3 regions of the Paenibacillus sp. NRS-1782 genome follow, and region 3 is predicted to be linked to each of the others. Evidence: riboswitches for the same ligand, from Rfam matches in the RefSeq annotation. Region 3 holds a riboswitch; each other region holds the start of a gene.

Region 1 (6,933 bases), on a different contig from region 3:
ATTTTATGCTGTCATTTTATGAGCTTTATCACTTTTATAAGTACGGCTGAAACGAAAGGTAACCATAAGCACTACTACAATCATACCCAGCACAATCCAAAAGCTGGAGTCATATTCCCTTTAAATACGATCTGGTAAAACAACCCTCGAAAGCGCCCCCAAACAATGACCCTACAATCGGCAGCAACCAATGCACAAGACGCGGCCCCAAATCTCTAGCCGGATTAATAGCATAACCTGTCGTCCCGCCCAAGGACAAGCCGATGCTGACAACCAGAAAACCCACAATGACTTTTAGCCGCCCGCCTTGCCGAAGCCCTTGGAATCCAGTCATAGCCCACAACAATAACATCAAAAGAGCTTGAATAAGACGATATTTACAGTAAAAAAAGAAGTGTCCTCCCAACCTGTAGTGGCTGAGGGACACTCCTTTATGAGTTGACTGTTTGTCCTTTTTCTTCTATGTCTATGGCTGCTCCGGCACTGGCACCGGCAAGCATTCCCTTTTTCTTGTTGGGGTACAGGGAATCCATATAGGTACGGGTCTCAGCAACTACAATTCCCGACAAGCCAAGCAGTGCAATCAAGTTCGGGAAGGCCATCATGGCGTTAAAGATATCTGCCAGCAGCCAAATGGCTTCCAGCTTGATGAACGCGCCTCCTGCTACCAGAGCGATGAATAGATAGCGATACGGTTTAATCCACTTGACCCCAAGCAAATATTCAACGCAGCGCTCCCCGTAGTAGTTCCAGCCAAGTATCGTTGTGAACGCAAATAAAATAAGGCTAATCGTCACGAGCTCTGCCCCAGCCGGAAAGGCACTGGAAAACGCATGCTGGGTCATCAGACCTCCATCATCATTTCCACTCCATATTCCTGTAACTAGCAACGTAAACCCTGTCAGATTACAAATAATCATCGTATCGATAAATACGCCTGTCATGGATATTAGCCCTTGCTCCGCAGGCCATTTGGTTTTGGCAGCTGCGGCTGCAATTGGTGCACTGCCCAGTCCGGCCTCATTGGCAAAAATACCTCTGGCTACCCCGCTTCGCATCGCCAGCATAATCGTGGCTCCGGCAAAACCACCAGTCGCGGATGTGGTCGAGAAAGCCCCTTGCAATACTAAAGCGATCGCATGAGGCAGCTCTCCTGCAAACTTAATGAGAACGATTAAACAAACTACGATATAGAGCCCCGACATGAATGGAACGATCTTTGTGGATACCTTGGCAATACTTTTGAGTCCTCCAATCGTTACAACAGCCGTTAACACGGAAATAACGATTGCTGTAACTACTGTTGGTATTCCAAAGCTACTTTCCGTAGAAGAAACGATAGCCTTTACTTGCGGAAAAGTACCGATTCCAAATAGCGCTACAAGAATACCAGAAAAGGCAAACAACATCGCCAGCGGCTTGAAACGGCGGCCAAGCCCTTTTTCAATATAATACATGGGTCCACCCGAAAATTGTCCGTTCCGGTCTTTAACACGGTATTTAACGGATAATAATCCTTCCGCGTATTTGGTTGCCATTCCGAAAAAAGCTGCAACCAACATCCAAAATAATGAGCCGGGTCCACCCAGTTTGATCGCAGTCGCAACGCCAACGATACTTCCTGTACCTACAGTAGCTGCGAGTGCTGTACTCAATGCTCCAAAGCTACTGACATCCCCGCTGCCTTCATCCGGCGCTTTACCAATTAGCTTGAGCGCCAGGGGCAATCGAACAACCTGAAGTAGCTTCAGACGGATCGTTAGCCACAACCCAGTGCCCATGACGAGAATTAGAAGCGGCGCTCCCCACATCCAGCTGTCAATCATTTCTAGCACATGTACCAAATTCATTTCAACCCGCTCCTCTAGCATATTAAAAAACAAAAAAGAGTCAAATCCGCTGATTCGACTCCTGGAGAGGTTAAAGGCACGAAAAAATACAACCATCTTGTGCAGGATTCAGCCACTAACAGCTCATAAAAAAGCCTAGGGCATCCCCTGTCACAGGTTATTCGCGTCTCTGTCCTTTTGCCTGAGAGTTTAAGCAGATGATATCTGCGGTGCACCTTCGGCGCCCAATTAAGGGTCTCTCCAGAGTTCTGTCCGTTTACGGTCCCGCTTGTTGCTGTAATCAGCCCAAGCACCTGAGAGTTTTGCCCCTTCGGTCGGAACTTACGTTCCATCTCCCGCAAACATCAACCAGACATATGAAATTGTTTTTATTATACAGAAAACTTTCAGCTTTTTACAAGTGAAAAATTTGTGAAGGTGTTTCGTTTTTTTAGGACGAGCCTATAAAATAAGGGCGGACTTGGCCGAATTCATCCTCATGATGTTCTCAGCCGCACCCACCCCCAGACCATATTGGGTTATATTCAGTTAACTTGGATTACAGTTCTTCTCCGTTAGTGACAATTACATTTTTGTACCAGTCAAAAGAGTCCTTCTTGGAGCGCTTCAGTGTTCCGTTACCGTCATCGTCCATATCAACATAAATAAATCCGTAACGCTTGGACATTTCGGAAGTAGACATACTCACAAGGTCGATAGGCCCCCAACTGGTGTAACCAATCAAATCCACACCGTCCGTAATCGCTTCCTTCATTTGGGCAATATGCTGGCGCAAATAATCAATGCGATACGTGTCGTGAATGGAGCCGTCTTCTTCCACCTTGTCATATGCACCCAAGCCGTTTTCCACGATGAACAGCGGCTTTTGATAGCGGTCATATAATGTGTTCAGCGTAACACGCAGGCCGATCGGATCAATCTGCCAGCCCCAGTCAGAGGATTGCAAATACGGATTTTTCACGCCTCCAATCAGGTTCCCCGCTGCCTTCTCACCTTCCGGACCTGCCGAGACAGTCAAGGTCATGTAATAGCTGAATGAGATGTAATCGACCGTGTTGTTTTTCAGAATCTCGGCATCGCCGGGTTCTGTGTGCAAAACAATATTATTTTCTTCAAAATAACGGTTCATATAATTTGAATATTCCCCACGGGCATGTACATCCGTAAAGAACAGATTCATCTGGTTTTCATGCTGACTTTTCAGCACATCCTCCGGGTTACACGTATGTGCATAGCTTTCCATACGAGCCAGCATACAGCCGATTTGAGAGCCAGGAATAATCTCATGTCCTCGTTTTGTCGCCAATGCGCTCGCCACAAACTGGTGATGCAGGGCTTGATAGATGGCTTGTTGCTTGTTATCTACACGGTCAATGACCACACCACCACCTGTGAACGGACTCATCGTCATCACATTGATCTCATTAAAAGTCAGCCAGTACTTCACTTTATCCTTATAACGTGTAAACACCGTTTCGGCATAATTGACGTAGTGTTGTACCACTTCACGACCAAGCCAGCCATTATATTTCTGTGTCAGACCTAGCGGTGTTTCGTAATGGGACAATGTCACCAGTGGCTCTATCCCATACTTACGCAGCTCGTCAAATACATTATCGTAAAATTGCAGTCCTGCTTCATTCGGCTCCGCATCATCACCATTTTGGAAAATCCGCGACCAGTTAATGGACATGCGGAATACCTTAAAGCCCATTTCCGCAAATAATGCGATATCTTCTTTGTAATGATGAAAAAAGTCCACACCTTCGCGCTTTGGAAAACGGGCATTTACCTTGCCAGCCAAAATGTCTTCAAGTCGCTCGGACGAAATCTCTATAGCATGATCGTTTGTGCGCTCTGCTTTGGGTACATAGGCAATTACGTCCGCACTGGACAATCCTTTTCCATCTACGTCAAAGGCGCCTTCCAATTGGTTGGCTGCGGTTGCCCCGCCCCACAGAAAGTTTTTCGGAAATCCTTTTAATATCTTAGTCATGGGATGAGAGCCTCTTTTCTTTTTTTAGTTATTTTTGTCCATCTTCAAAATAAATGTCATTTTGATAACGCAGCTCATTGCTGATCTTCTGAACCTCAATGCTCAATGACTTCAATTCTTCGTAGCGGTCCTTGTCCTTTTCGGCAATGATCCGATAAAACTCCTGAGCCTCGTAAAACATGAAATGATGCGTTTCCAGAGCACTTACAGTATCTGTTTCCTGAGTACGAACATCCAGAACTGTTACGTCCGTGATACCAGAGACACCACTGGAGATCATAGTGGCCTGGTCCCCGTAAATTTCAACACGGTTGGTGGTTACAGCATTTTTGGCCAGTTGGATCACCAGTGTAAAATCGGGATACGACAGTAGGATCGGGCCGCCCAAATCCACGCCATTCTCATGCTTTTTGGCACAGTACAGGCCTGATGTCGGGGCTCCGAGCAAATCAATGGCAAAATACAGCGAATACACACCCAAATCCATTAATGCACCCCCGCCATAAGACAGAGAAAAGATATTAGGAGTATCTCCTGACAGCAACTGATCATACCGGGAGGAAAATTGCATGGAGTACAAGGTGCCACCCTGGATATTGCCCACGCGCTTCAAGTTGTCCTTAAGGCACAAAAAATTAGGCTCATGGATATGACGAACCGCTTCCAGCAGGTAGCAGCCATTTCGGTTAGCCAACTCGTAAGCCTCCTGCAATTCCTGCTCTGTCAGGCTAATCGGTTTTTCGACAATCGCATGTTTGCCATGCTCCAAAAATAGACGCGCTTGCGCCATGTGCAAGGAATTGGGGGTAGCAATATAAATGGCATCCATATCGGATTGAGCCATTTCTTCCAAACTGTCATACAGCGTAATGTTTTCAAGCTGGCACTCGGCGGCAAAAGCTGCGCCTTTGTCCTTATTTCGAACAAAGAGTGCTGTAATTTCCCAGCCGCCAGCTTCTTTCACGGCTTTAACCCATTCTGTGCTGATCCACCCTGTTCCAATTATTCCAAGCTTCATATTAGCGTAACTCCTTTCTTGATAACGAACCTATCGCCGGAAATCAACGATGGACGGGGAAGGCTGCTTAAAGCCGTTTTCCAATATTTCGATTGTCAGCAAAATGTCCTCGTCCTTAACCAGCTTGGGTGCTCCGTGGACAATGGACTCGTACAACGAGTCATACAATTGCCCATAATCTCCTACTGGCGTAGCAAGTGTTTCCTCGATAGCTTCACTACTGCCGGGCGGCACGTATTTAAGTTTGCCATAGGAAGCGGGATTATCCAGTCCGAAACCTTTCATATCCGGGGTCTTGCCGGCTTTCAGCCAGGTTTCCTGCTGATCATCTCCCCATTTGACGAAGCTGCCCTTCGTGCCGTGAATAGTAAACTGCGGGTAAGGCAGGCACACCACCAGAGAAGTTTTTACAATCACTTTTTTGTCCGGGTAATATAATATAGTTTCATTGTAATCATCAGCGCCATGAGGAGTATATCGCAAGTATTGCCAGAATAATACCACAACATGAGGAACGTTTTTTTGAAATGCATCGACAGATGCTATAAACTAGACGTAATGCCCTCATAAGCATCCTAAACGTTGTAACGCGTATCATGTCAAATATTTTTCATATGTGAGGAGAAGCAGCATGTCGAATCTTGATCAAATTGCCAAACTGGCGGGCTTTTCCAAAGCTACGGTATCCAGAGTGTTAAACAAGTCCCCCCATGTGAGCCAGGAGACGAGAAGCAAGATTTTGAAAATCATGCAGGAGCTGGATTACGTTCCCAATCGGAACGCCGTTTCCTTATCCAAGGGTCAGACCCTTCAAATTGGCATCATCACTTCAACCATTAATGAAATTGTTCTCGCATTTCTGAACAGCTTTGTAGAGGTAGCGGCCCAGTACGAATTTCAAACGATTATTTATACTTCGGAAGAAGATAAGAAGAAAGAGCTTCAGGCCTTCGAAGATCTAAAAAGAAAAAGAGTTGATGCGCTGGTCATCATTTCCTGTGTAAATGATACCGATTTGTTAAGCACTTATTGCAAGTATGGCCCGATTGTGTCGTGGCAACGAATGGATCATACCGATATTCGCTCCGTCGCCATGGACCAGTACGAAGGGTACATGCTGGCGCTAAAACACTTGATACAAAAAGGCTATACTCGTATAGCCAATGCCTTTGGCCGCCCAAGCAGCATCAACACCCACAGCAGACAACGATCCTATGCGTATATCATGGAGCAGCATAATCTTCCTGTATTGCAGCATTGGAATCAATCTTCCATCTATAACATCCGTGATGGCGAACAGGTGGTGCGTGATTTGTTACAATATCGGGACGAATTCCCACAGGCTATTCTGTGCTCCAACGATTATGTGGCGGTTGGTATTTTCTGCGAAGCCCGCAGACAACTGCTGAGCGTGCCGGAAGATCTGGCGATCGTCGGGTTTGATAACACGGAGCTCTCGCATACGATGGGGATTACAACCGTTCAGAATCCAATTGAGGCTCAGGCACAAAATGCCTTTTACATGCTTTCCCCTCAGCTCCTAGGTCGCCAAATGGAACTGCACCACCTGCAATACAGCCTCATTGAACGCACAACTACATAGCGTAACGCTTACCTGGGGCTAGGCGAAATGACCTGTGTTTGTAATGTTTTTTGTCGAATAAGAATAAAATATGTTGAAATCGCTTTATATTGTGCTACAATAGCACTATATAAAGGATTGTGACCGGTAATGCGGGCAATGCCTGAGTTCAATTGAGTGCTATTGCTAACAATAGTGTTGAATTGTGCTTAGGCATTTTTTATTGCTAAAGGATGGGAGGAGGAACTTCAATGATTATTGAGAAAGTACTCAATAACAACGTCCTGTTGACTAAAAACGACAAAGGCAAAGAGGTCATCGTGATGGGAAGAGGCATTTCCTTCAAAAAGGTGGCTGGAGACCAAGTCGATGATGATAAAATAGATAAGATTTTCATGTTAAATGAAAACGAGTTCACGGCCAAGCTTACCGAGCTGCTAAACGATATTCCCGTATCTCATCTGGAGGTCGTGAATGAAATCGTAAC
Region 2 (6,933 bases), on a different contig from region 3:
GCTACAACCAGACGATGATCAGTATTATTTTGCCACAAGCGATTAAAATTGTACTGCCTGCGATTGGCAACCAGTTCATCAATCTGGTCAAAAACTCTTCCGTACTGGCCATAGTAGCGGGACTGGACCTGATGTATTATTCGGATCTGATTAACTCGGATACCTTTATGCCCATCACCGTCTATGCCATCACAGCGTTGCTATACCTTACCTTGACGGTTCCACTTAGCTTTCTTGTCCTGTATATGGAACGTCGTCTGTCCAAAACATCCTGAGGAGGGAAGCCCGTATGGATTTCAGCGGCTTGTTTGTATGGCCTAATGTGCGTTTTATACTGGAGGGCTTCCTGCTAACGCTGGAGGTCTCCGTTTATTCCATCATATTCAGCTTCGTGCTTGGTATCGTGTTTGGAATCCTGCGCTATACGCGTTTACCTGTCATTTCACAAGTAGCGGCCTTTTTAATCGATCTGATTCGCAATCTTCCGTTATTGCTCATTATCTTCTTCATCGGTATGGTCTTACCGTCCATCGGCCTGTCCATTTCGCTCAAATGGGCAGCTATTACGGGCCTGTCGATCTTTGAGGGGGCCATGATCGCCGAGATTGTCCGTAGCGGCTTGAACTCCGTCCATAAAGGACAGATTGAAGCCGCACGGTCCTCCGGGCTGAGCTATTCCAGAACGTTATGGCATATCATTCTGCCACAAGCGCTCCGCCGCATGGTGCCACCTATCGTCAGCCAGTTCATTTCCCTGCTCAAGGATACTTCTCTCGCGGTCATTATCAGTCTGCCGGAGCTGACGCATAACATTCAGATTGTTGGCGGTCAAAATCAGTCCTTCGTCATTCCTGCTCTGCTATTCGCCGCCTTCTTGTACTTCGCTGTTAATTACAGCATGTCGCTGCTTGCACGCAGGCTGGAGGTGCGCACTCATTAGCATTCAGCACGCGTAGCATGATCAGGGCTGCCGCCAGCCTGAACGTTTTGTCAGCACAATGCCAAGGTCCATCCGGTTATCCAGCTCCAGCAAAGTGATACCGATCCGCAAGCTTCCATTGAGGTGCGAAGCTCCTCAATGGAAGCTTGCGCCTGCTGTAGGTCCTTGAGCGCATGAGGGGGTTGACCGTCAGATCCAGATGGTCGACTGCGGGGTAATATTCATCCTTAATGCCAAAAGATACCGTTAACCCTTTGATTTCCAACACCGGCTCGCTACTCAATGTATATGCTTCCTCCATTCTCCATGGTCTTGTCCTGCTTATGCGCACCACGCTTGATGTTAAACTTCTCATGAACATTACACACCGATTTAGTCGGAATAATTTGAACTTATCCTATCACCAGTATATGGATATATCAATTAAGAATAGACTATCACGATCATTGAAAAAACCAACCACAGATTAATTTTCAGCACCAAAAATAACCGGAGATGCAGCTTCTTCCGTACTCATGCCTTTGGCCGGATTGGAATAGGCTCCATGCTTTGGTGCTGAAGCGCTTCTGCTACCGTCAACGCGCCCTCTGCCTTGACCTGGCCGAATGGAACGAAGAGTCCTAAATTATGTAAAATCCCAACCTGTGATTGACACCAGGCATGGCATACATTACGCTTAGGAGGAAATGTTGAACGGTATACGCGAATGAAGATGACGGGAGAGCCTGTCTGGGAATCACATCCCGGCAGCACCGAAGGAGCAAGACGTCAGCACCCGGCTGGCGGATAATCTCTCAGGTCCATGTATCGTCATCTGACGCAACTCTGGAGAGAGCGCAAGCCACCCAAGGGGTAAGGCGGGTATGACACCGTACGAAACTCTCAGGTAACGAGGACAGAGATAAGGGAAATTTCCTTATCCTGTCCTTTTTTGTACTCACATGCTGCGTCAGCATTAGAAGCCGTCACACCCGCGCAAAGGCGCGGCAGCACCATATACTATGGTATTCAAACATACAGGGGGCCACACCATGCGTTTCAAGGATGTATTTTCTATTATCGGTCCGGCTATGACCGGACCCTCCAGCTCACATACCGCTGGCGCGGTGCGGCTCGCACGTGTTGCCCGGCACTGGCTCGGTGTGCAACCTGACCGTACCCGCATGACGCTGTACGGCTCATTTGCCGATACGTACAAGGGACACGGCACAGACCTGGCACTCATTGCCGGACTGCTGAATTACGATACAGACGACTACCGGATTCCAGATGCCGAGCAATGTGCAGAGCAGGCCGGGATGGAAGTAGAGTTGGCTGTCAGCGGACTGCCCGCCCCTCATCCGAATACGGTCCGCTTCGAGCTATGGAAGGGTGAAGATCAACGCACGCTGCTAGGCTCCTCCATCGGCGGCGGAAACATTCATGTTCAGCAGCTCAACGAATTCCGGGTCAACCTAACCGGAGAGCTGCCTACGCTGGTGCTTCTCCACTCGGATAAGCCCGGAACATTGGGCGCGGTGACTTCGGCGCTGGGCGCAGCTGACATTAACATTGCCTACATGCACGTGGATCGCAAAGGCCGGGATGGCGAAGCGCTCACTGCCATTGAAACAGATAGTCCCGCTCCGGCTAAATTAATTGCAGAGCTGCGAGCTTTGCCTCATATGTATGAAATCAAAATGATTAACTTGAAAAAAGGAGCTGAATCCGATGCGGTTTAGCCATCTGCATGAATTAGGTGCCTTGTGCGCCGAGGAATCCACTACGATTGGGCGCATGATGATCAAGGAACAGGTGCAAGAGACGAACACACCAGAGGAAGAAATCCTCCGCCAAATGTCTGATTATTACGAAGTCATGAAGGAAGCCGTTCATCGCGGGCAAACACAGGACACTGTATCCCGCAGCGGATTGACGGGCGGCGACGGCAAACGCCTGACGGAATATTTGCGCGCAGGAGAAACCTGCTCCGGCGATGCCTCGGTACTCGCCATGGCGTATGCCCTCTCCGTATCGGAGGTCAATGCGTCCATGGGTCGCATTGTCGCCACGCCCACCGCAGGCTCATGCGGAGTCATCCCCGGCGTGTTCATCAGCGCGCAGGAGCGATTCGGCTGGGATGACGAGCATATGGTGCGCGGACTGTTCGCCGCTGGAGCGATTGGCTACGTCATCGCCAACAATTCCTTCATCTCCGGTGCGGAGGGAGGCTGTCAGGCCGAGATTGGCTCAGCCATCGGGATGGCCGCAGGGGCCATGGTCGAGCTGCGCGGCGGTACGCCAGACCAGGCCATCCATGCAGTAGGCCTCGCGCTCAAAAACACGCTCGGCCTGATTTGCGACCCCGTCGCCGGACTCGTGGAGATTCCGTGCATCGTGCGCAACGGGCTGGGAGCCGTGACCGCGCTTGCCGCTGCGGATATGGCTCTGGCGGGTGTGCGCAGCGCCATCCCGTCTGACGAAGTCATCGACGTGATGCTCGAAGTCGGCAGCGCGATGCCATCCAAGCACCGCGAGACAGCCAAGGGCGGCCTGGCCCAAACGCCGACCGGCAAGCGTCTGACGGAGTCGCTTACGCGCAACATACCAGCCAAGAAGGATAAGTCATAGCTTCTAAGCGGTAGTGCCACCGAATATCCTTCTTAAAGCAAAGGGGCGTCCCATTGCCATTTCCATGGCTTTTGGGACACCCCTTTTTTCTTACTGTACGTTCACCTGTACCTTCGTCGTTTTTCCTGCATATTTCACGGTAATCACAGCTTTACCTTTACCCTGTGCCTTAATGCTGCCGTCTTTGACTGTGGCAACAATAATTCGGGACGAGGACCAGACTGCCGGCTTGGATACATCCTTCTCCGACTCATCCTTATACGTAGCTGTAGCCGTAACCTTGGCTACCTGTCCTGCTTTCAAATTCAGCGAGACTTCGTCGGTTTGCAGATATTTAAGCGTATCGACATCCACAGGTACGGTGATATATTTCCCGCCAAACTTCGCTTGAATATTGGTTTTACCGTAGCCTACCGCGGTAACCTGGCCCTTTTTGACTGTAGCTACCTTATAATTTAACGTTTTCCATTCGGCTTGGGCCGTAACGTCCTTTTCTTTGCCATCACTGGATTTGACCACAATTGCGATGGTTTTTTGATCTCCGGATTTAAGCGATAGCGCGATAGCATCTGCCTCAATCTGTTGCGCTACATCCACTTCTACTGTAAATGTAATGCTTTGCTTGCCATAAGAAGCTGTAACAGTAGCCTTACCACTGCCATTCGCTTTGATCAAGCCCTCGCTAACCTCGACCACCTTCACACTGCTGGTAGTCCAGGTCGCATCCTTGGTTACATCTGTTTTTGTACCGCCGCTCTTGACGCCTGTTACTTTCAACTGCTTCGTTTCCTGGGCACCCAGCGCAATCACGCGTGTGTCTGTTTCCAAACGGTCTACGAGACCGACTTGTACATTAATAGTCAGCTTTTTGCCATTATAAGTGGCGGTAACAACCGCCTTACCCGCTGCTTTACCCGTAATGGTTCCTTTGGACACCGAAGCAACATCCGCCGCACTTGAAGTCCATTCTGCATCCTGTGTCACATCTTCCTTACGACCATCCGCATACGTAGCGGTCAGAGTAGCAACATAATCCTCATCAATATCAATCGTTGCTGTTTTGGAGGACAGGGACAGGTCACCAGGCACATTCACAGATACCGTCGCTGTGACTGTTTTGCCGCCATAGGAAGCTGTGATTGTAGCCTCACCTGTTTTATAGCCCGTTACTTCACCCTTGCTGACAAAAGCAATATCTTCATTGCTGGACTTCCACTCTGCCTTATCCGTGATATCTTCTTCCACACCTGTTACATACGTCGCGGTCAGCTTGAGCTTTTTGGATTCCTTGGCATTCAGGCTCAGCTTGTCCTCACTCAAATTCAGATATCTGGAGGTTTCTACGTCTGTCTTAATCGAAACCGTCTTATCACCATACTTAGCGGTCACCGTAGCCGAACCCGCTCCAATGGCCATAATCGTTCCTTTATTCACTGTCGCAATTTTTTCATCGCTTGTGGACCATGTAGCTTTATCTGTGATATCCGTTACCGTTCCATCTGGGTACACCGCAGAAACCTGTATTTTCTTGGATTCATCCAAACGGAGAAAAATACTGGATTCGCTGGCTTTCAGCTTATTCGTTTGATCGACATCCACCGAAATGGTAGCAGACATCGTACCATATTTACCTGTAATCGTCGCTTTACCTGCGCTGTAGCCGGTAATGGTGCCTTTCAGCACATCCGCTACGGCTGCATTGCTGGAGCTCCACTCGGCAGACTCAGTAACATCCTGCACCGTTCCATCCGGGAAGGTCGCCGTCAATTTGACCTTCTCGGTATCCTTCAGCAAAAGGGAAGCCTCAGATGGACTGACATCCAAGCGTTTAACCTGTTCTACCTGCACAGCAATCGTTACGGTTTGTTGACCGTATACGGCCTTAATGTTGGCTGTACCTGCTCCCTGAGCGGTAACCAATCCGTTAACTACGGTTGCTACCTTCTGGTTATCCGAGGTCCAGGTAGCATCGCCCGAAACCTGAGCAGTTGTATTATCACTGTAAGTCGCTGTCAGATTAATCTGTCCTGTGCCGCTTGAACGCAAGCTCAAGCTTTGTACACTGGATGTGAGCGCCTTAACCTTTTTCGTTACATGTACCTGAACCGATTGTATCTTATCTTTATAGGTCGCAACCACAGTCGCATCCCCTTCGCCCTTACCTGAAACCGTACCGTTATATACCGTAGCAATAGCAGTATTATCACTTTTCCAATCCGTGCTTACCGTTACATTTGAAGTCGTCCCATCGGCATAAATAGCCGTAGCCGTCAACGCAGCCGCATCCCCCTGCTGCACAGTTACCTCGTTAGAGGAAAGGACAATCTTGGAAAGCACCGGATCAGCTGCGGATGCAAACCCTGCGTATGATGTAAAACTTGAGATCAGGATGACCAACGCCAAGAAACCGGACCATCTATTCTTCAAAATCTAATTCCCTCCCATTTCAAAACTTAAAATTAAGGATTTCGCAAAATCCTTATACCTACGTTTTATTTCGACATGTGGAAAAGAATAGTTTAGGCTTTAAAGAAAATTTGGTCCTTATTAACTACTACATTTTACATTAACAGTTCTGCCACTGTTTCTTCCCAGCGATTTAACACTGCTTCTGGCTCCTTAAGTCGGACCGTAACACCTGTCAGGATATCCGCATATTGAGCAGAATCCTCTCTGGCTGCGAATACCTGTGCCGCAAACCGTTCGCGTACATGCTTGGCCCTGGGTAAAGCCGACAAGTGTTCCAGCGACAATCGGACATAATGCGCCTTCCCGCCGATGAACACCGCGAGTGTCGCCTTCCTGGTACGGATCATGTTGCCCGTCGTTGTCGTGCCCGGCCATAGTGCCAGACGCAGATTTCCCTCATCCAGCGCTACAACCTCGCCCACGCTAATCATTGCAATATGCGGCCATTGATCCTCCGTGACCGTCAGCAGCATCATCGCTTCATGCTGCTTGTTCTCCAATGCCTTGCCGTCCAACAGCGTGAACAGCTCCTTGCCGATCCTTGGTGTCTTCATAAAGTATATTCCCCTTTACATTTGGCCTATATCTTCAAAGTACCACAAAGGATCGTTATTTATCTAATGCAGCTCGCAAATTGGTTGAACAGCTACAGGCTGGAGACACGAAAAAGACTGCTCCCAAGTAGATGCTCTACAGCCCTACTCATGAAACAGCCTTATACTGGAGGAACTTCCATCATTCCTTCGTTGATACCGCCTTATTTGACTCCCTGATGCCGATACTCGGTCGGAGTCATTCCACATTTGCGCCGGAACACCTGTGTAAAATGCCGCATGTCCTGATAGCCAATCCGCTCGGAAATATCGGCCAACCGAAGATGAGGATCACTGAGCAGCCGCTTTGCTTCCTCCATC
Region 3 (6,933 bases):
AATCGTCGATAGACGATGCGCCGACCGCGCGTAGCATTTCGGCTTGATCCTGTTCAGTCATGGGAAGATAGCGATGCTGTTTCATTGGGTCTGGCTCCTTTCAACCAACAAAATCGTAAAAACGTAGAACGATTAACAAATGATTAATAAACGATTGCGAACGGGGCAGCGTTAGTAATGGATCACGATAGTTATAGTATTAAATCAGCGTGGACGTTTATAAAAGGGCGCTGCTACCACCTCGGCGCGCAGGCGCTTGCCACGAATCTCGACCTCCAACGGTGTGGATAGGGAACTGAAACGACTGTCCACTAGAGCCAAACCCAGATTACGCTTTAAGGTGGGCGACTGGGTTCCCGTTGTGACCTCGCCAATGTGCTGTCCTTCCGCAAAAACGGGATAATGGGCACGTGGGATGCCGCGGTCGAGCATTTCCAGTCCGATCAGCTTGCGTGGAATACCTTGTTCTTTCTGACGTTGCAGGGCCTCTCTCCCGATAAAACCCCCCTTATTCAGCTTGACGAAGAAGCCTAAACCAGCTTCCAGTGGGGAAATGGTAGCGGACAACTCCTGTCCGTACAGCGGCAGCCGTGCCTCGAAGCGCAGCGTATCCCTGGCCCCAAGTCCGGCGGGAACCAGACCATGCGGCTCACCGATGCGAAGCAATCCGTCCCACACTGCCGGTGCATCCACAGCGGGCACATAAAATTCAAAACCGTCTTCACCCGTGTACCCGGTGCGGGAGACGAGCGCTTTTGCCCCGAACAATTGCACATCCTCACGGAATCGGAAGGATGCCAGATTCGTAATGTCCACGTCTGTCACGGCTGCGGTAATACGAGCAGCTTCAGGTCCTTGCAACGCCAGCAGTGCTAACGCATCTGATACGTTTTCCAGATGAACGGATGCAGGAGCATGGCGAAGCAGCCAATCCCAATCCTTGTCGATATTGGAGGCATTCACAACGAGCATGTAACGCTCCGACCCTTTACAGTAAACAAGCAGGTCGTCTACTACACCTCCATCCGGGTAACACAGGAGAGAGTATTGGGCCTGACCTGGCTCCAACTGACTGACATCGTTCGTCGTCACCTGTTGCAGAAATGCTTCGGCTTCCTGGCCTTCGACCAAGAATTCACCCATATGCGATACATCGAACATTCCCGCACGTTGTCGGACGGCCTCATGCTCCTTTTGAATGCCACTGAACTGTACAGGCAGCTCCCAGCCGCCAAAATCAATGCAACGAACCCCCGGCAGCGTGCCGTAGGAGGAATACAGCGGCGTTTTTCGCAAGTTAGTCATTTTTTCACTCCTATCCAGTGTGATCAGCTAAACAAAAAAGACAGGCCGAAAAAAACGTATGGACGGCAGTCCACACACTTTTTTTCAGCTCTGTCCTTGATACCTGAGAGTTACCCCGGTGCGTACCAGGTTTCCCCTTGGGTGATCCGCCTGTATGGCGAATGCTCTCCAGAGATGCGTCCGGCAGAGGTCCTTTTGCCTGAGAGATTCACCTGCGGTGCAGGTTTACTCCTTCGGCGCTGCCCTTGGATCAGCTAAACGTCATCCGGCCCTGCCGGTAACAGCTTGATTCCACTCGCTGGCTACCTTGTTTTCACAGGCGGCAACAGCTAGCGAGTTTTGGCAGTCTCTCCCTCCACGTTCATCCGCGTTTACAGTTATCGGGTATTTCCAAAAGCACTTGTTATAACCCATTAATACGCAAATTTATTCGAAATGTCAACAAAAATGTCATGAAAAACATTATTAAAAACATTTTATTCATAAATAAGGTTATGTAAGCGTTTGTTATATCCTGTCGTATTTTTAGTTAGAACGATATATGGAGAAATGTGAAATATTTTTGTTAGTATTATTGACATGAGAGTTCTTGTTGTCATAATCTTAACCTGTCACAGACGGGTAGGCGAAACGATGTAATCCATATGGAAGCGAGGCGGAGCAGGATGAGTGAAGTGAAGCAGCAATTGTGGTACACAGAGGAACACGAGTGGGTTCAGCGCACAGAGGATGGAACGGTACGAATCGGTATTACGGACTTTGCACAGCATCAACTGGGGGATATCGTTTTTGTGGAGCTGCCTGGGGAGGGAGCAACGATTGAGCAGGGGGCAGAGATTGGTACTATTGAATCGGTAAAGACAGTATCCGACCTGTTCGCTCCGGTGACGGGAACGGTGTTGAAGGTGAATGAAGCGCTGGAAAGCACGCCTGAGCTGGTGAACGAGTCTCCCTATGAAAAAGGCTGGATGATCGAAGTGGAGCTTGGAGAAGATGTAGAGAAAGCACTAAGCAAGCTGCTGTCTGCGGATCAGTACGAGCAATTGACTGCCAATGAGTAATAATGGGGCAAATTAGGTTGGATAACTGAATAAGAGTGGCGTTTGTCCGCTCTGTTTTGTATAAAAATAGTCGCGATGATTGGGCATAGCGGCTATTTTTTGCTGTCTTTTTTGGAAAGCGTAATTACGTTCTTTTATCTTTTTTAGAGGATAGATCTCATACATAAATTGTACTGATGACAGGATGGTTTTTCGACTAAACACTCATGTTACAGGCCATATTAAGAGGAATTATGCAGAAGGATTTCGCGCCTGTTTACCTTAAATTTAAATGTTGTCATCAATGTTCATGACGAAAGTACGTTTTCATTTCGTTGATGAAGATAGCGTTGTCATTTAGTATGAATTTTAAGAAAAGGTAGTGATGCTTTTTACCTATAAGGAGGATATGAATATGAGCACAGTGGACGCAAAGTCCAATTCAAACGGAGGCGCGCGCGTTGCCGTACAGCGTTTTGGCCGTTTTCTCAGTGGTATGGTTATGCCCAATATGGGGGCCTTTATCGCGTGGGGATTGATCACGGCACTCTTTATTCCGACCGGATGGTTTCCGAATGAGGGTTTTGCACAACTGGTTGATCCGATGAAAAATTATTTGCTGCCACTGCTGATCGGTTATACGGGTGGCACCATGATTCACGGACAGCGCGGAGGTGTGATCGGGGCCATTATGACGATGGGTGTCATTGTCGGGGCGGACATTCCGATGTTCCTCGGCGCGATGGTAGCGGGTCCGCTGGCTGCATGGATATTGAAGAAATTCGACAAAGCGATTGACGGCAAAGTTAAATCAGGGTTTGAAATGCTGGTCAATAACTTCTCAGCAGGGATTATCGGGGCGATTTTAGCGTTGCTTGCCCATGTGGCAATCGGACCGTTTGTACAAATTATCAGTCAAGTGTTGTCAGCAGGGGTACAGTTCCTCGTGAACGCAGGGCTTTTGCCGCTCGTCAACCTCATTATTGAGCCCGGAAAAGTGTTATTTCTAAACAACGCACTGAACCACGGAGTATTGAGTCCGATTGCGCTGGAGGAGGCTTCAAGAACAGGCAAATCCGTTTTGTTCATGCTTGAATCCAACCCTGGACCGGGGCTCGGTATTTTGCTGGCCTATTGCCTGTTTGGTAAAGGTTCTGCGAAGTCGTCGGCTCCCGGCGCGGTCATCATTCACTTTTTCGGCGGGATTCATGAAATTTATTTCCCTTATATTTTGATGAAGCCGATTCTGATTCTTGCTGCTATAGCAGGGGGCATGGTGGGAACGTTCTGTTTCATGCTGACAGGTGCCGGACTGGTTGCAGCTCCTTCACCGGGTAGTATCATCGCTTATTTCCTGATGACGCCAAAAGGCGGATATTTGCCAATGCTGAGCGGTGTGATTGCTGCTGCGGTCGTATCGTTTGCTGTGGCTGCGGTATTACTCAAGACAGGTAAGCAAAAAGGAGAGGGGCTTGAGGAAGCGGCATCCCGTATGAAGGATATGAAGACTCAAAGCAAAGGTGCAAGCGAAAACGCCGCTGTAACGGAAGATAACCGCGAAGCTGATCTTGCTGCCAAGATTGCCGAAGTTCAAACGGTCAAGGATAAATCAGATGTCAACAAGATCGTCTTTTCCTGTGATGCAGGTATGGGCTCAAGCGCTATGGGCGCCTCGATTTTACGCAAAAAAATGAAGCAGGCGGGTGTGGATGTTACGGTAACAAACACGGCAATCAGTGAGATTCCGCAGGATACGGATATTGTCATTACGCAAAAAACGTTGACAGACCGGGCTAAAACGGTAGCTCCCAATGCTGAGCACATTTCTATTGACAATTTCCTGAAAAGTCCTGAATACGAAGCGCTGGTGGAACGTCTGAAATCCGATTCTTAATCCCCTGTAGTAGTCAGGCCGCCTGTGTGCAGTAGGTATGTTCTGCGGAAGGGATGAGCTTGGGAAGGAACGGTATGCGTTTATGAATATTACGAAACGACAACGTGACATCGTGGAATATCTTCTGGAGCAGTCCCAAGAGGTAACAGCCGGGGAAATTGCCACGAAGATTAATGTCAGCACAAGGACGGTTCACCGGGAGCTCAGTGCAGTCGAGCATTGGTTAGCGGCTCATGCGGTAAAGCTGGAGAAAAAATCAGGGATTGGTATCTATGTGGATGCCGACCCGGCTCAGCTTGTATGTCTGCGGGAGCAATTGATGCATACGAAGTCGGACGAATATTCGGCTGAGGAAAGAAAGATCGTGGTTCTCTGTATGCTGCTGGATACACAGGAGCCGATCAAGCTGCTGGCGCTGGCTGCTGATTTGAAGGTCGCAGTAACTACGGTCAGTCATGATCTGGACGAATTGCAAGGCTGGATCGTGGAACGGGGACTCGTGCTTGTGCGCAGACGCGGGTACGGCGTCGAGATTACAGGCCGGGAGACGGACAAAAGACGGGCGATTTCCGAGCTGGCTCTAGAGTATTTGGATGAATCGGATCTGTTTTCCAGCCGGGAGGAGCTTCGTCCTGTGACACGTGTCGCTGACAAGTTGCTGGAGATGATTGGCAGAGAGAACCTGCTGACCGTGGAAAATTCCCTCTGGCAGCCCCATGAGAAATGGCTGAAAAACAGGGTGGAAAGCAAATATATGGAGCTGTTGATTCAAATTTGCGTTTCGCTGGCACGTCTGCGGCTCGGATACGTTGTGGATCATCGTCTCTCGTATTCCAAAACAGATTCGGATGAGAATATCATGCTGCGCACAGCTATGGTGGAACGCATATGCACGGAATTGTCAGAGGCGCTGGATATTGATTTTCCAGAGCCGGAACGATCTTATTTCAGACTGCTGTTCCGTGATGCCGAGGATCATTCTACCCGGCTGCTGCCGCTGGATGATCTCGTACTGCTGGAGTCGGTTCATGAGTTGATTCGTCGTGTAGAGGAAGAGACAGACACGCCATTGGCAGAGGATCGTGTTCTGCGTGAAGGACTGATTGCCCATATGGCTCCGGTACTCAAACGTTTGAAGGAAGGCAGATCCATCCGTAATCCCCTGCTCCAGCAAATCCGCAAGGATTACGGCAGCTTGTTCGACTCGGTGAAGAAGGCTGCGGCGGACATGACAGAAATGGAAGTGCCGGATGAAGAGATCGGATTTCTCGTCATGCATTTCGGCGCTTCGCTGGAGCGGCTGCGACAATTGCGGCGGGAGGTGCGGGCCATCGTCGTCTGCACGAGCGGCATTGGATCATCCAGGCTGCTGGCAACAAGGCTCGCCAAGGAGCTGCCACAGATCAAAATCGTGGATAGGGCCTCATGGTACGAGGCGGCGCGGATTCCTAAAGAGGATTATGATCTGATCATTTCGACGGTGGAGCTACCGCTGGAACCAGATCGCTATCTCAAGATCAGCCCGCTGCTGACGCAGGAGGAGAGTGACCGTCTGCGACATTTTATCCAGCATATTACACTCAAGGATCCCAATGATCAGCAGCAGGAGCAGGCCGTCCAGCCCGGTCAGGGCATGGAGTGGCTCACCGGGCTGCGAAAAAGTCTCGAGGAAATTGTACACATTGTACAGCAATTTCAAGTGTATACGCTGGAAAATCAGGGGATGGATATGCAGGCTACCGTACAGGCTATCTGCATGCTGGAGGCGGGACAGGGGAACGTTACAGAGCCTTCTGCCATTGCTGCACAGCTCATGGAAAGAGAACGCCAGGGGAGTCAGGTTATTCCTGATACCTCCATTGCTTTGTTTCATACGCGTAGCCACTATATTCGCCAGCCTTCGCCTTCGCTTACGCTGTATAAGCTGGCAGAGCCGCTGCTGGCGGATGCAGGCGAACAGGTAGATTGCGTGCTGCTTATGTTGGGACCTCGCGAGCTGCTGAGAGAAAGCTTGGAGGTATTGAGCGAGATTAGTGCATTACTACTTCGGGAAGACATGGTTACGCTACTGAAACACGGTAGCCGTGAGCATATCGCCAATTATATATCGAGTGAACTGGCTGAATTTTTTCACAGTAAATTAGGGACAGGGAGGAACCTACCGTGAGCATTATGACGATAGACAAAGTAAAAATGAACACAACCGCCAAAGACAAATACGAGGCGATTCGCATGGCCGGACAAATCCTGCTGGATGCCGGACATATTACAGGTGAGTACATTGACAAGATGCTGGAACGCGAGGAGATCGTGTCTACCTATATCGGGAACGGGTTGGCTATTCCACACGGCACGAAGGAATCCAAGACGTTCATTCAATCGACTGGCATCTCGATCATTCAGTTCCCGCAAGGTGTGGATTTTGGGGAAGAAAAAGCATACATGGTGATCGGCATCGCAGCACAAGGCGGCGATCATATGGAGATTTTGACGAGTATCGCTGTGGTGTGTGCCGAGGAAGAAAACATGGATAAACTTCGCAACGCGGTGACCCCTCAGGAAATTATCGATTTGTTTGAAAGTGAGATGGAGCTATGAGAGCCGTCCACTTTGGAGCAGGAAATATCGGTCGTGGCTTTATCGGATTGATTCTGTCGCGGGCAGGTTATGAGGTTGTCTTTTCGGATGTTAACG

What was found. A riboswitch is a leader RNA that binds a small molecule or an ion and turns the genes downstream of it on or off. The one in region 3 is predicted to bind glycine.
Region 1: another riboswitch for glycine. It lies ahead of ACIFQM_RS13760 (alanine/glycine:cation symporter family protein); the one in region 3 lies ahead of gcvT (glycine cleavage system aminomethyltransferase GcvT).
Region 2: another riboswitch for glycine. It lies ahead of sdaAB (L-serine ammonia-lyase, iron-sulfur-dependent subunit beta); the one in region 3 lies ahead of gcvT (glycine cleavage system aminomethyltransferase GcvT).

Annotation. Positions count from the first base shown of each region.
Region 1 covers NZ_JBITPH010000037.1:21,498-28,430, reverse strand. Annotated here, with positions in the region: partial or broken gene ACIFQM_RS13765 (aquaporin) at 4-334, opposite strand; gene ACIFQM_RS13760 (alanine/glycine:cation symporter family protein) at 432-1,850, opposite strand; glycine riboswitch at 2,010-2,104, opposite strand; glycine riboswitch at 2,122-2,198, opposite strand; gene ACIFQM_RS13755 (glycoside hydrolase family 1 protein) at 2,389-3,846, opposite strand; gene ACIFQM_RS13750 (Gfo/Idh/MocA family protein) at 3,875-4,864, opposite strand; gene ACIFQM_RS13745 (Gfo/Idh/MocA family oxidoreductase) at 4,895-5,368, opposite strand; gene ACIFQM_RS13740 (LacI family DNA-binding transcriptional regulator) at 5,496-6,467, shown strand; gene licT (BglG family transcription antiterminator LicT) at 6,698-6,933, shown strand, end outside.
Region 2 covers NZ_JBITPH010000041.1:10,844-17,776, reverse strand. Annotated here, with positions in the region: gene ACIFQM_RS16240 (amino acid ABC transporter permease) at 1-275, shown strand, start outside; gene ACIFQM_RS16235 (amino acid ABC transporter permease) at 290-940, shown strand; gene ACIFQM_RS16230 (hypothetical protein) at 1,017-1,223, opposite strand; glycine riboswitch at 1,647-1,760, shown strand; gene sdaAB (L-serine ammonia-lyase, iron-sulfur-dependent subunit beta) at 1,972-2,661, shown strand; gene sdaAA (L-serine ammonia-lyase, iron-sulfur-dependent, subunit alpha) at 2,651-3,550, shown strand; gene ACIFQM_RS16215 (Ig-like domain-containing protein) at 3,641-5,977, opposite strand; gene ACIFQM_RS16210 (pyridoxamine 5'-phosphate oxidase family protein) at 6,112-6,573, opposite strand; gene ACIFQM_RS16205 (response regulator transcription factor) at 6,777-6,933, opposite strand, start outside.
Region 3 covers NZ_JBITPH010000058.1:64,052-70,984, reverse strand. Annotated here, with positions in the region: gene gcvPA (aminomethyl-transferring glycine dehydrogenase subunit GcvPA) at 1-85, opposite strand, end outside; gene gcvT (glycine cleavage system aminomethyltransferase GcvT) at 205-1,305, opposite strand; glycine riboswitch at 1,386-1,482, opposite strand; glycine riboswitch at 1,483-1,670, opposite strand; gene gcvH (glycine cleavage system protein GcvH) at 1,971-2,366, shown strand; gene ACIFQM_RS21240 (PTS mannitol transporter subunit IICB) at 2,761-4,239, shown strand; gene ACIFQM_RS21235 (BglG family transcription antiterminator) at 4,322-6,406, shown strand; gene ACIFQM_RS21230 (PTS sugar transporter subunit IIA) at 6,403-6,837, shown strand; gene ACIFQM_RS21225 (mannitol-1-phosphate 5-dehydrogenase) at 6,834-6,933, shown strand, end outside.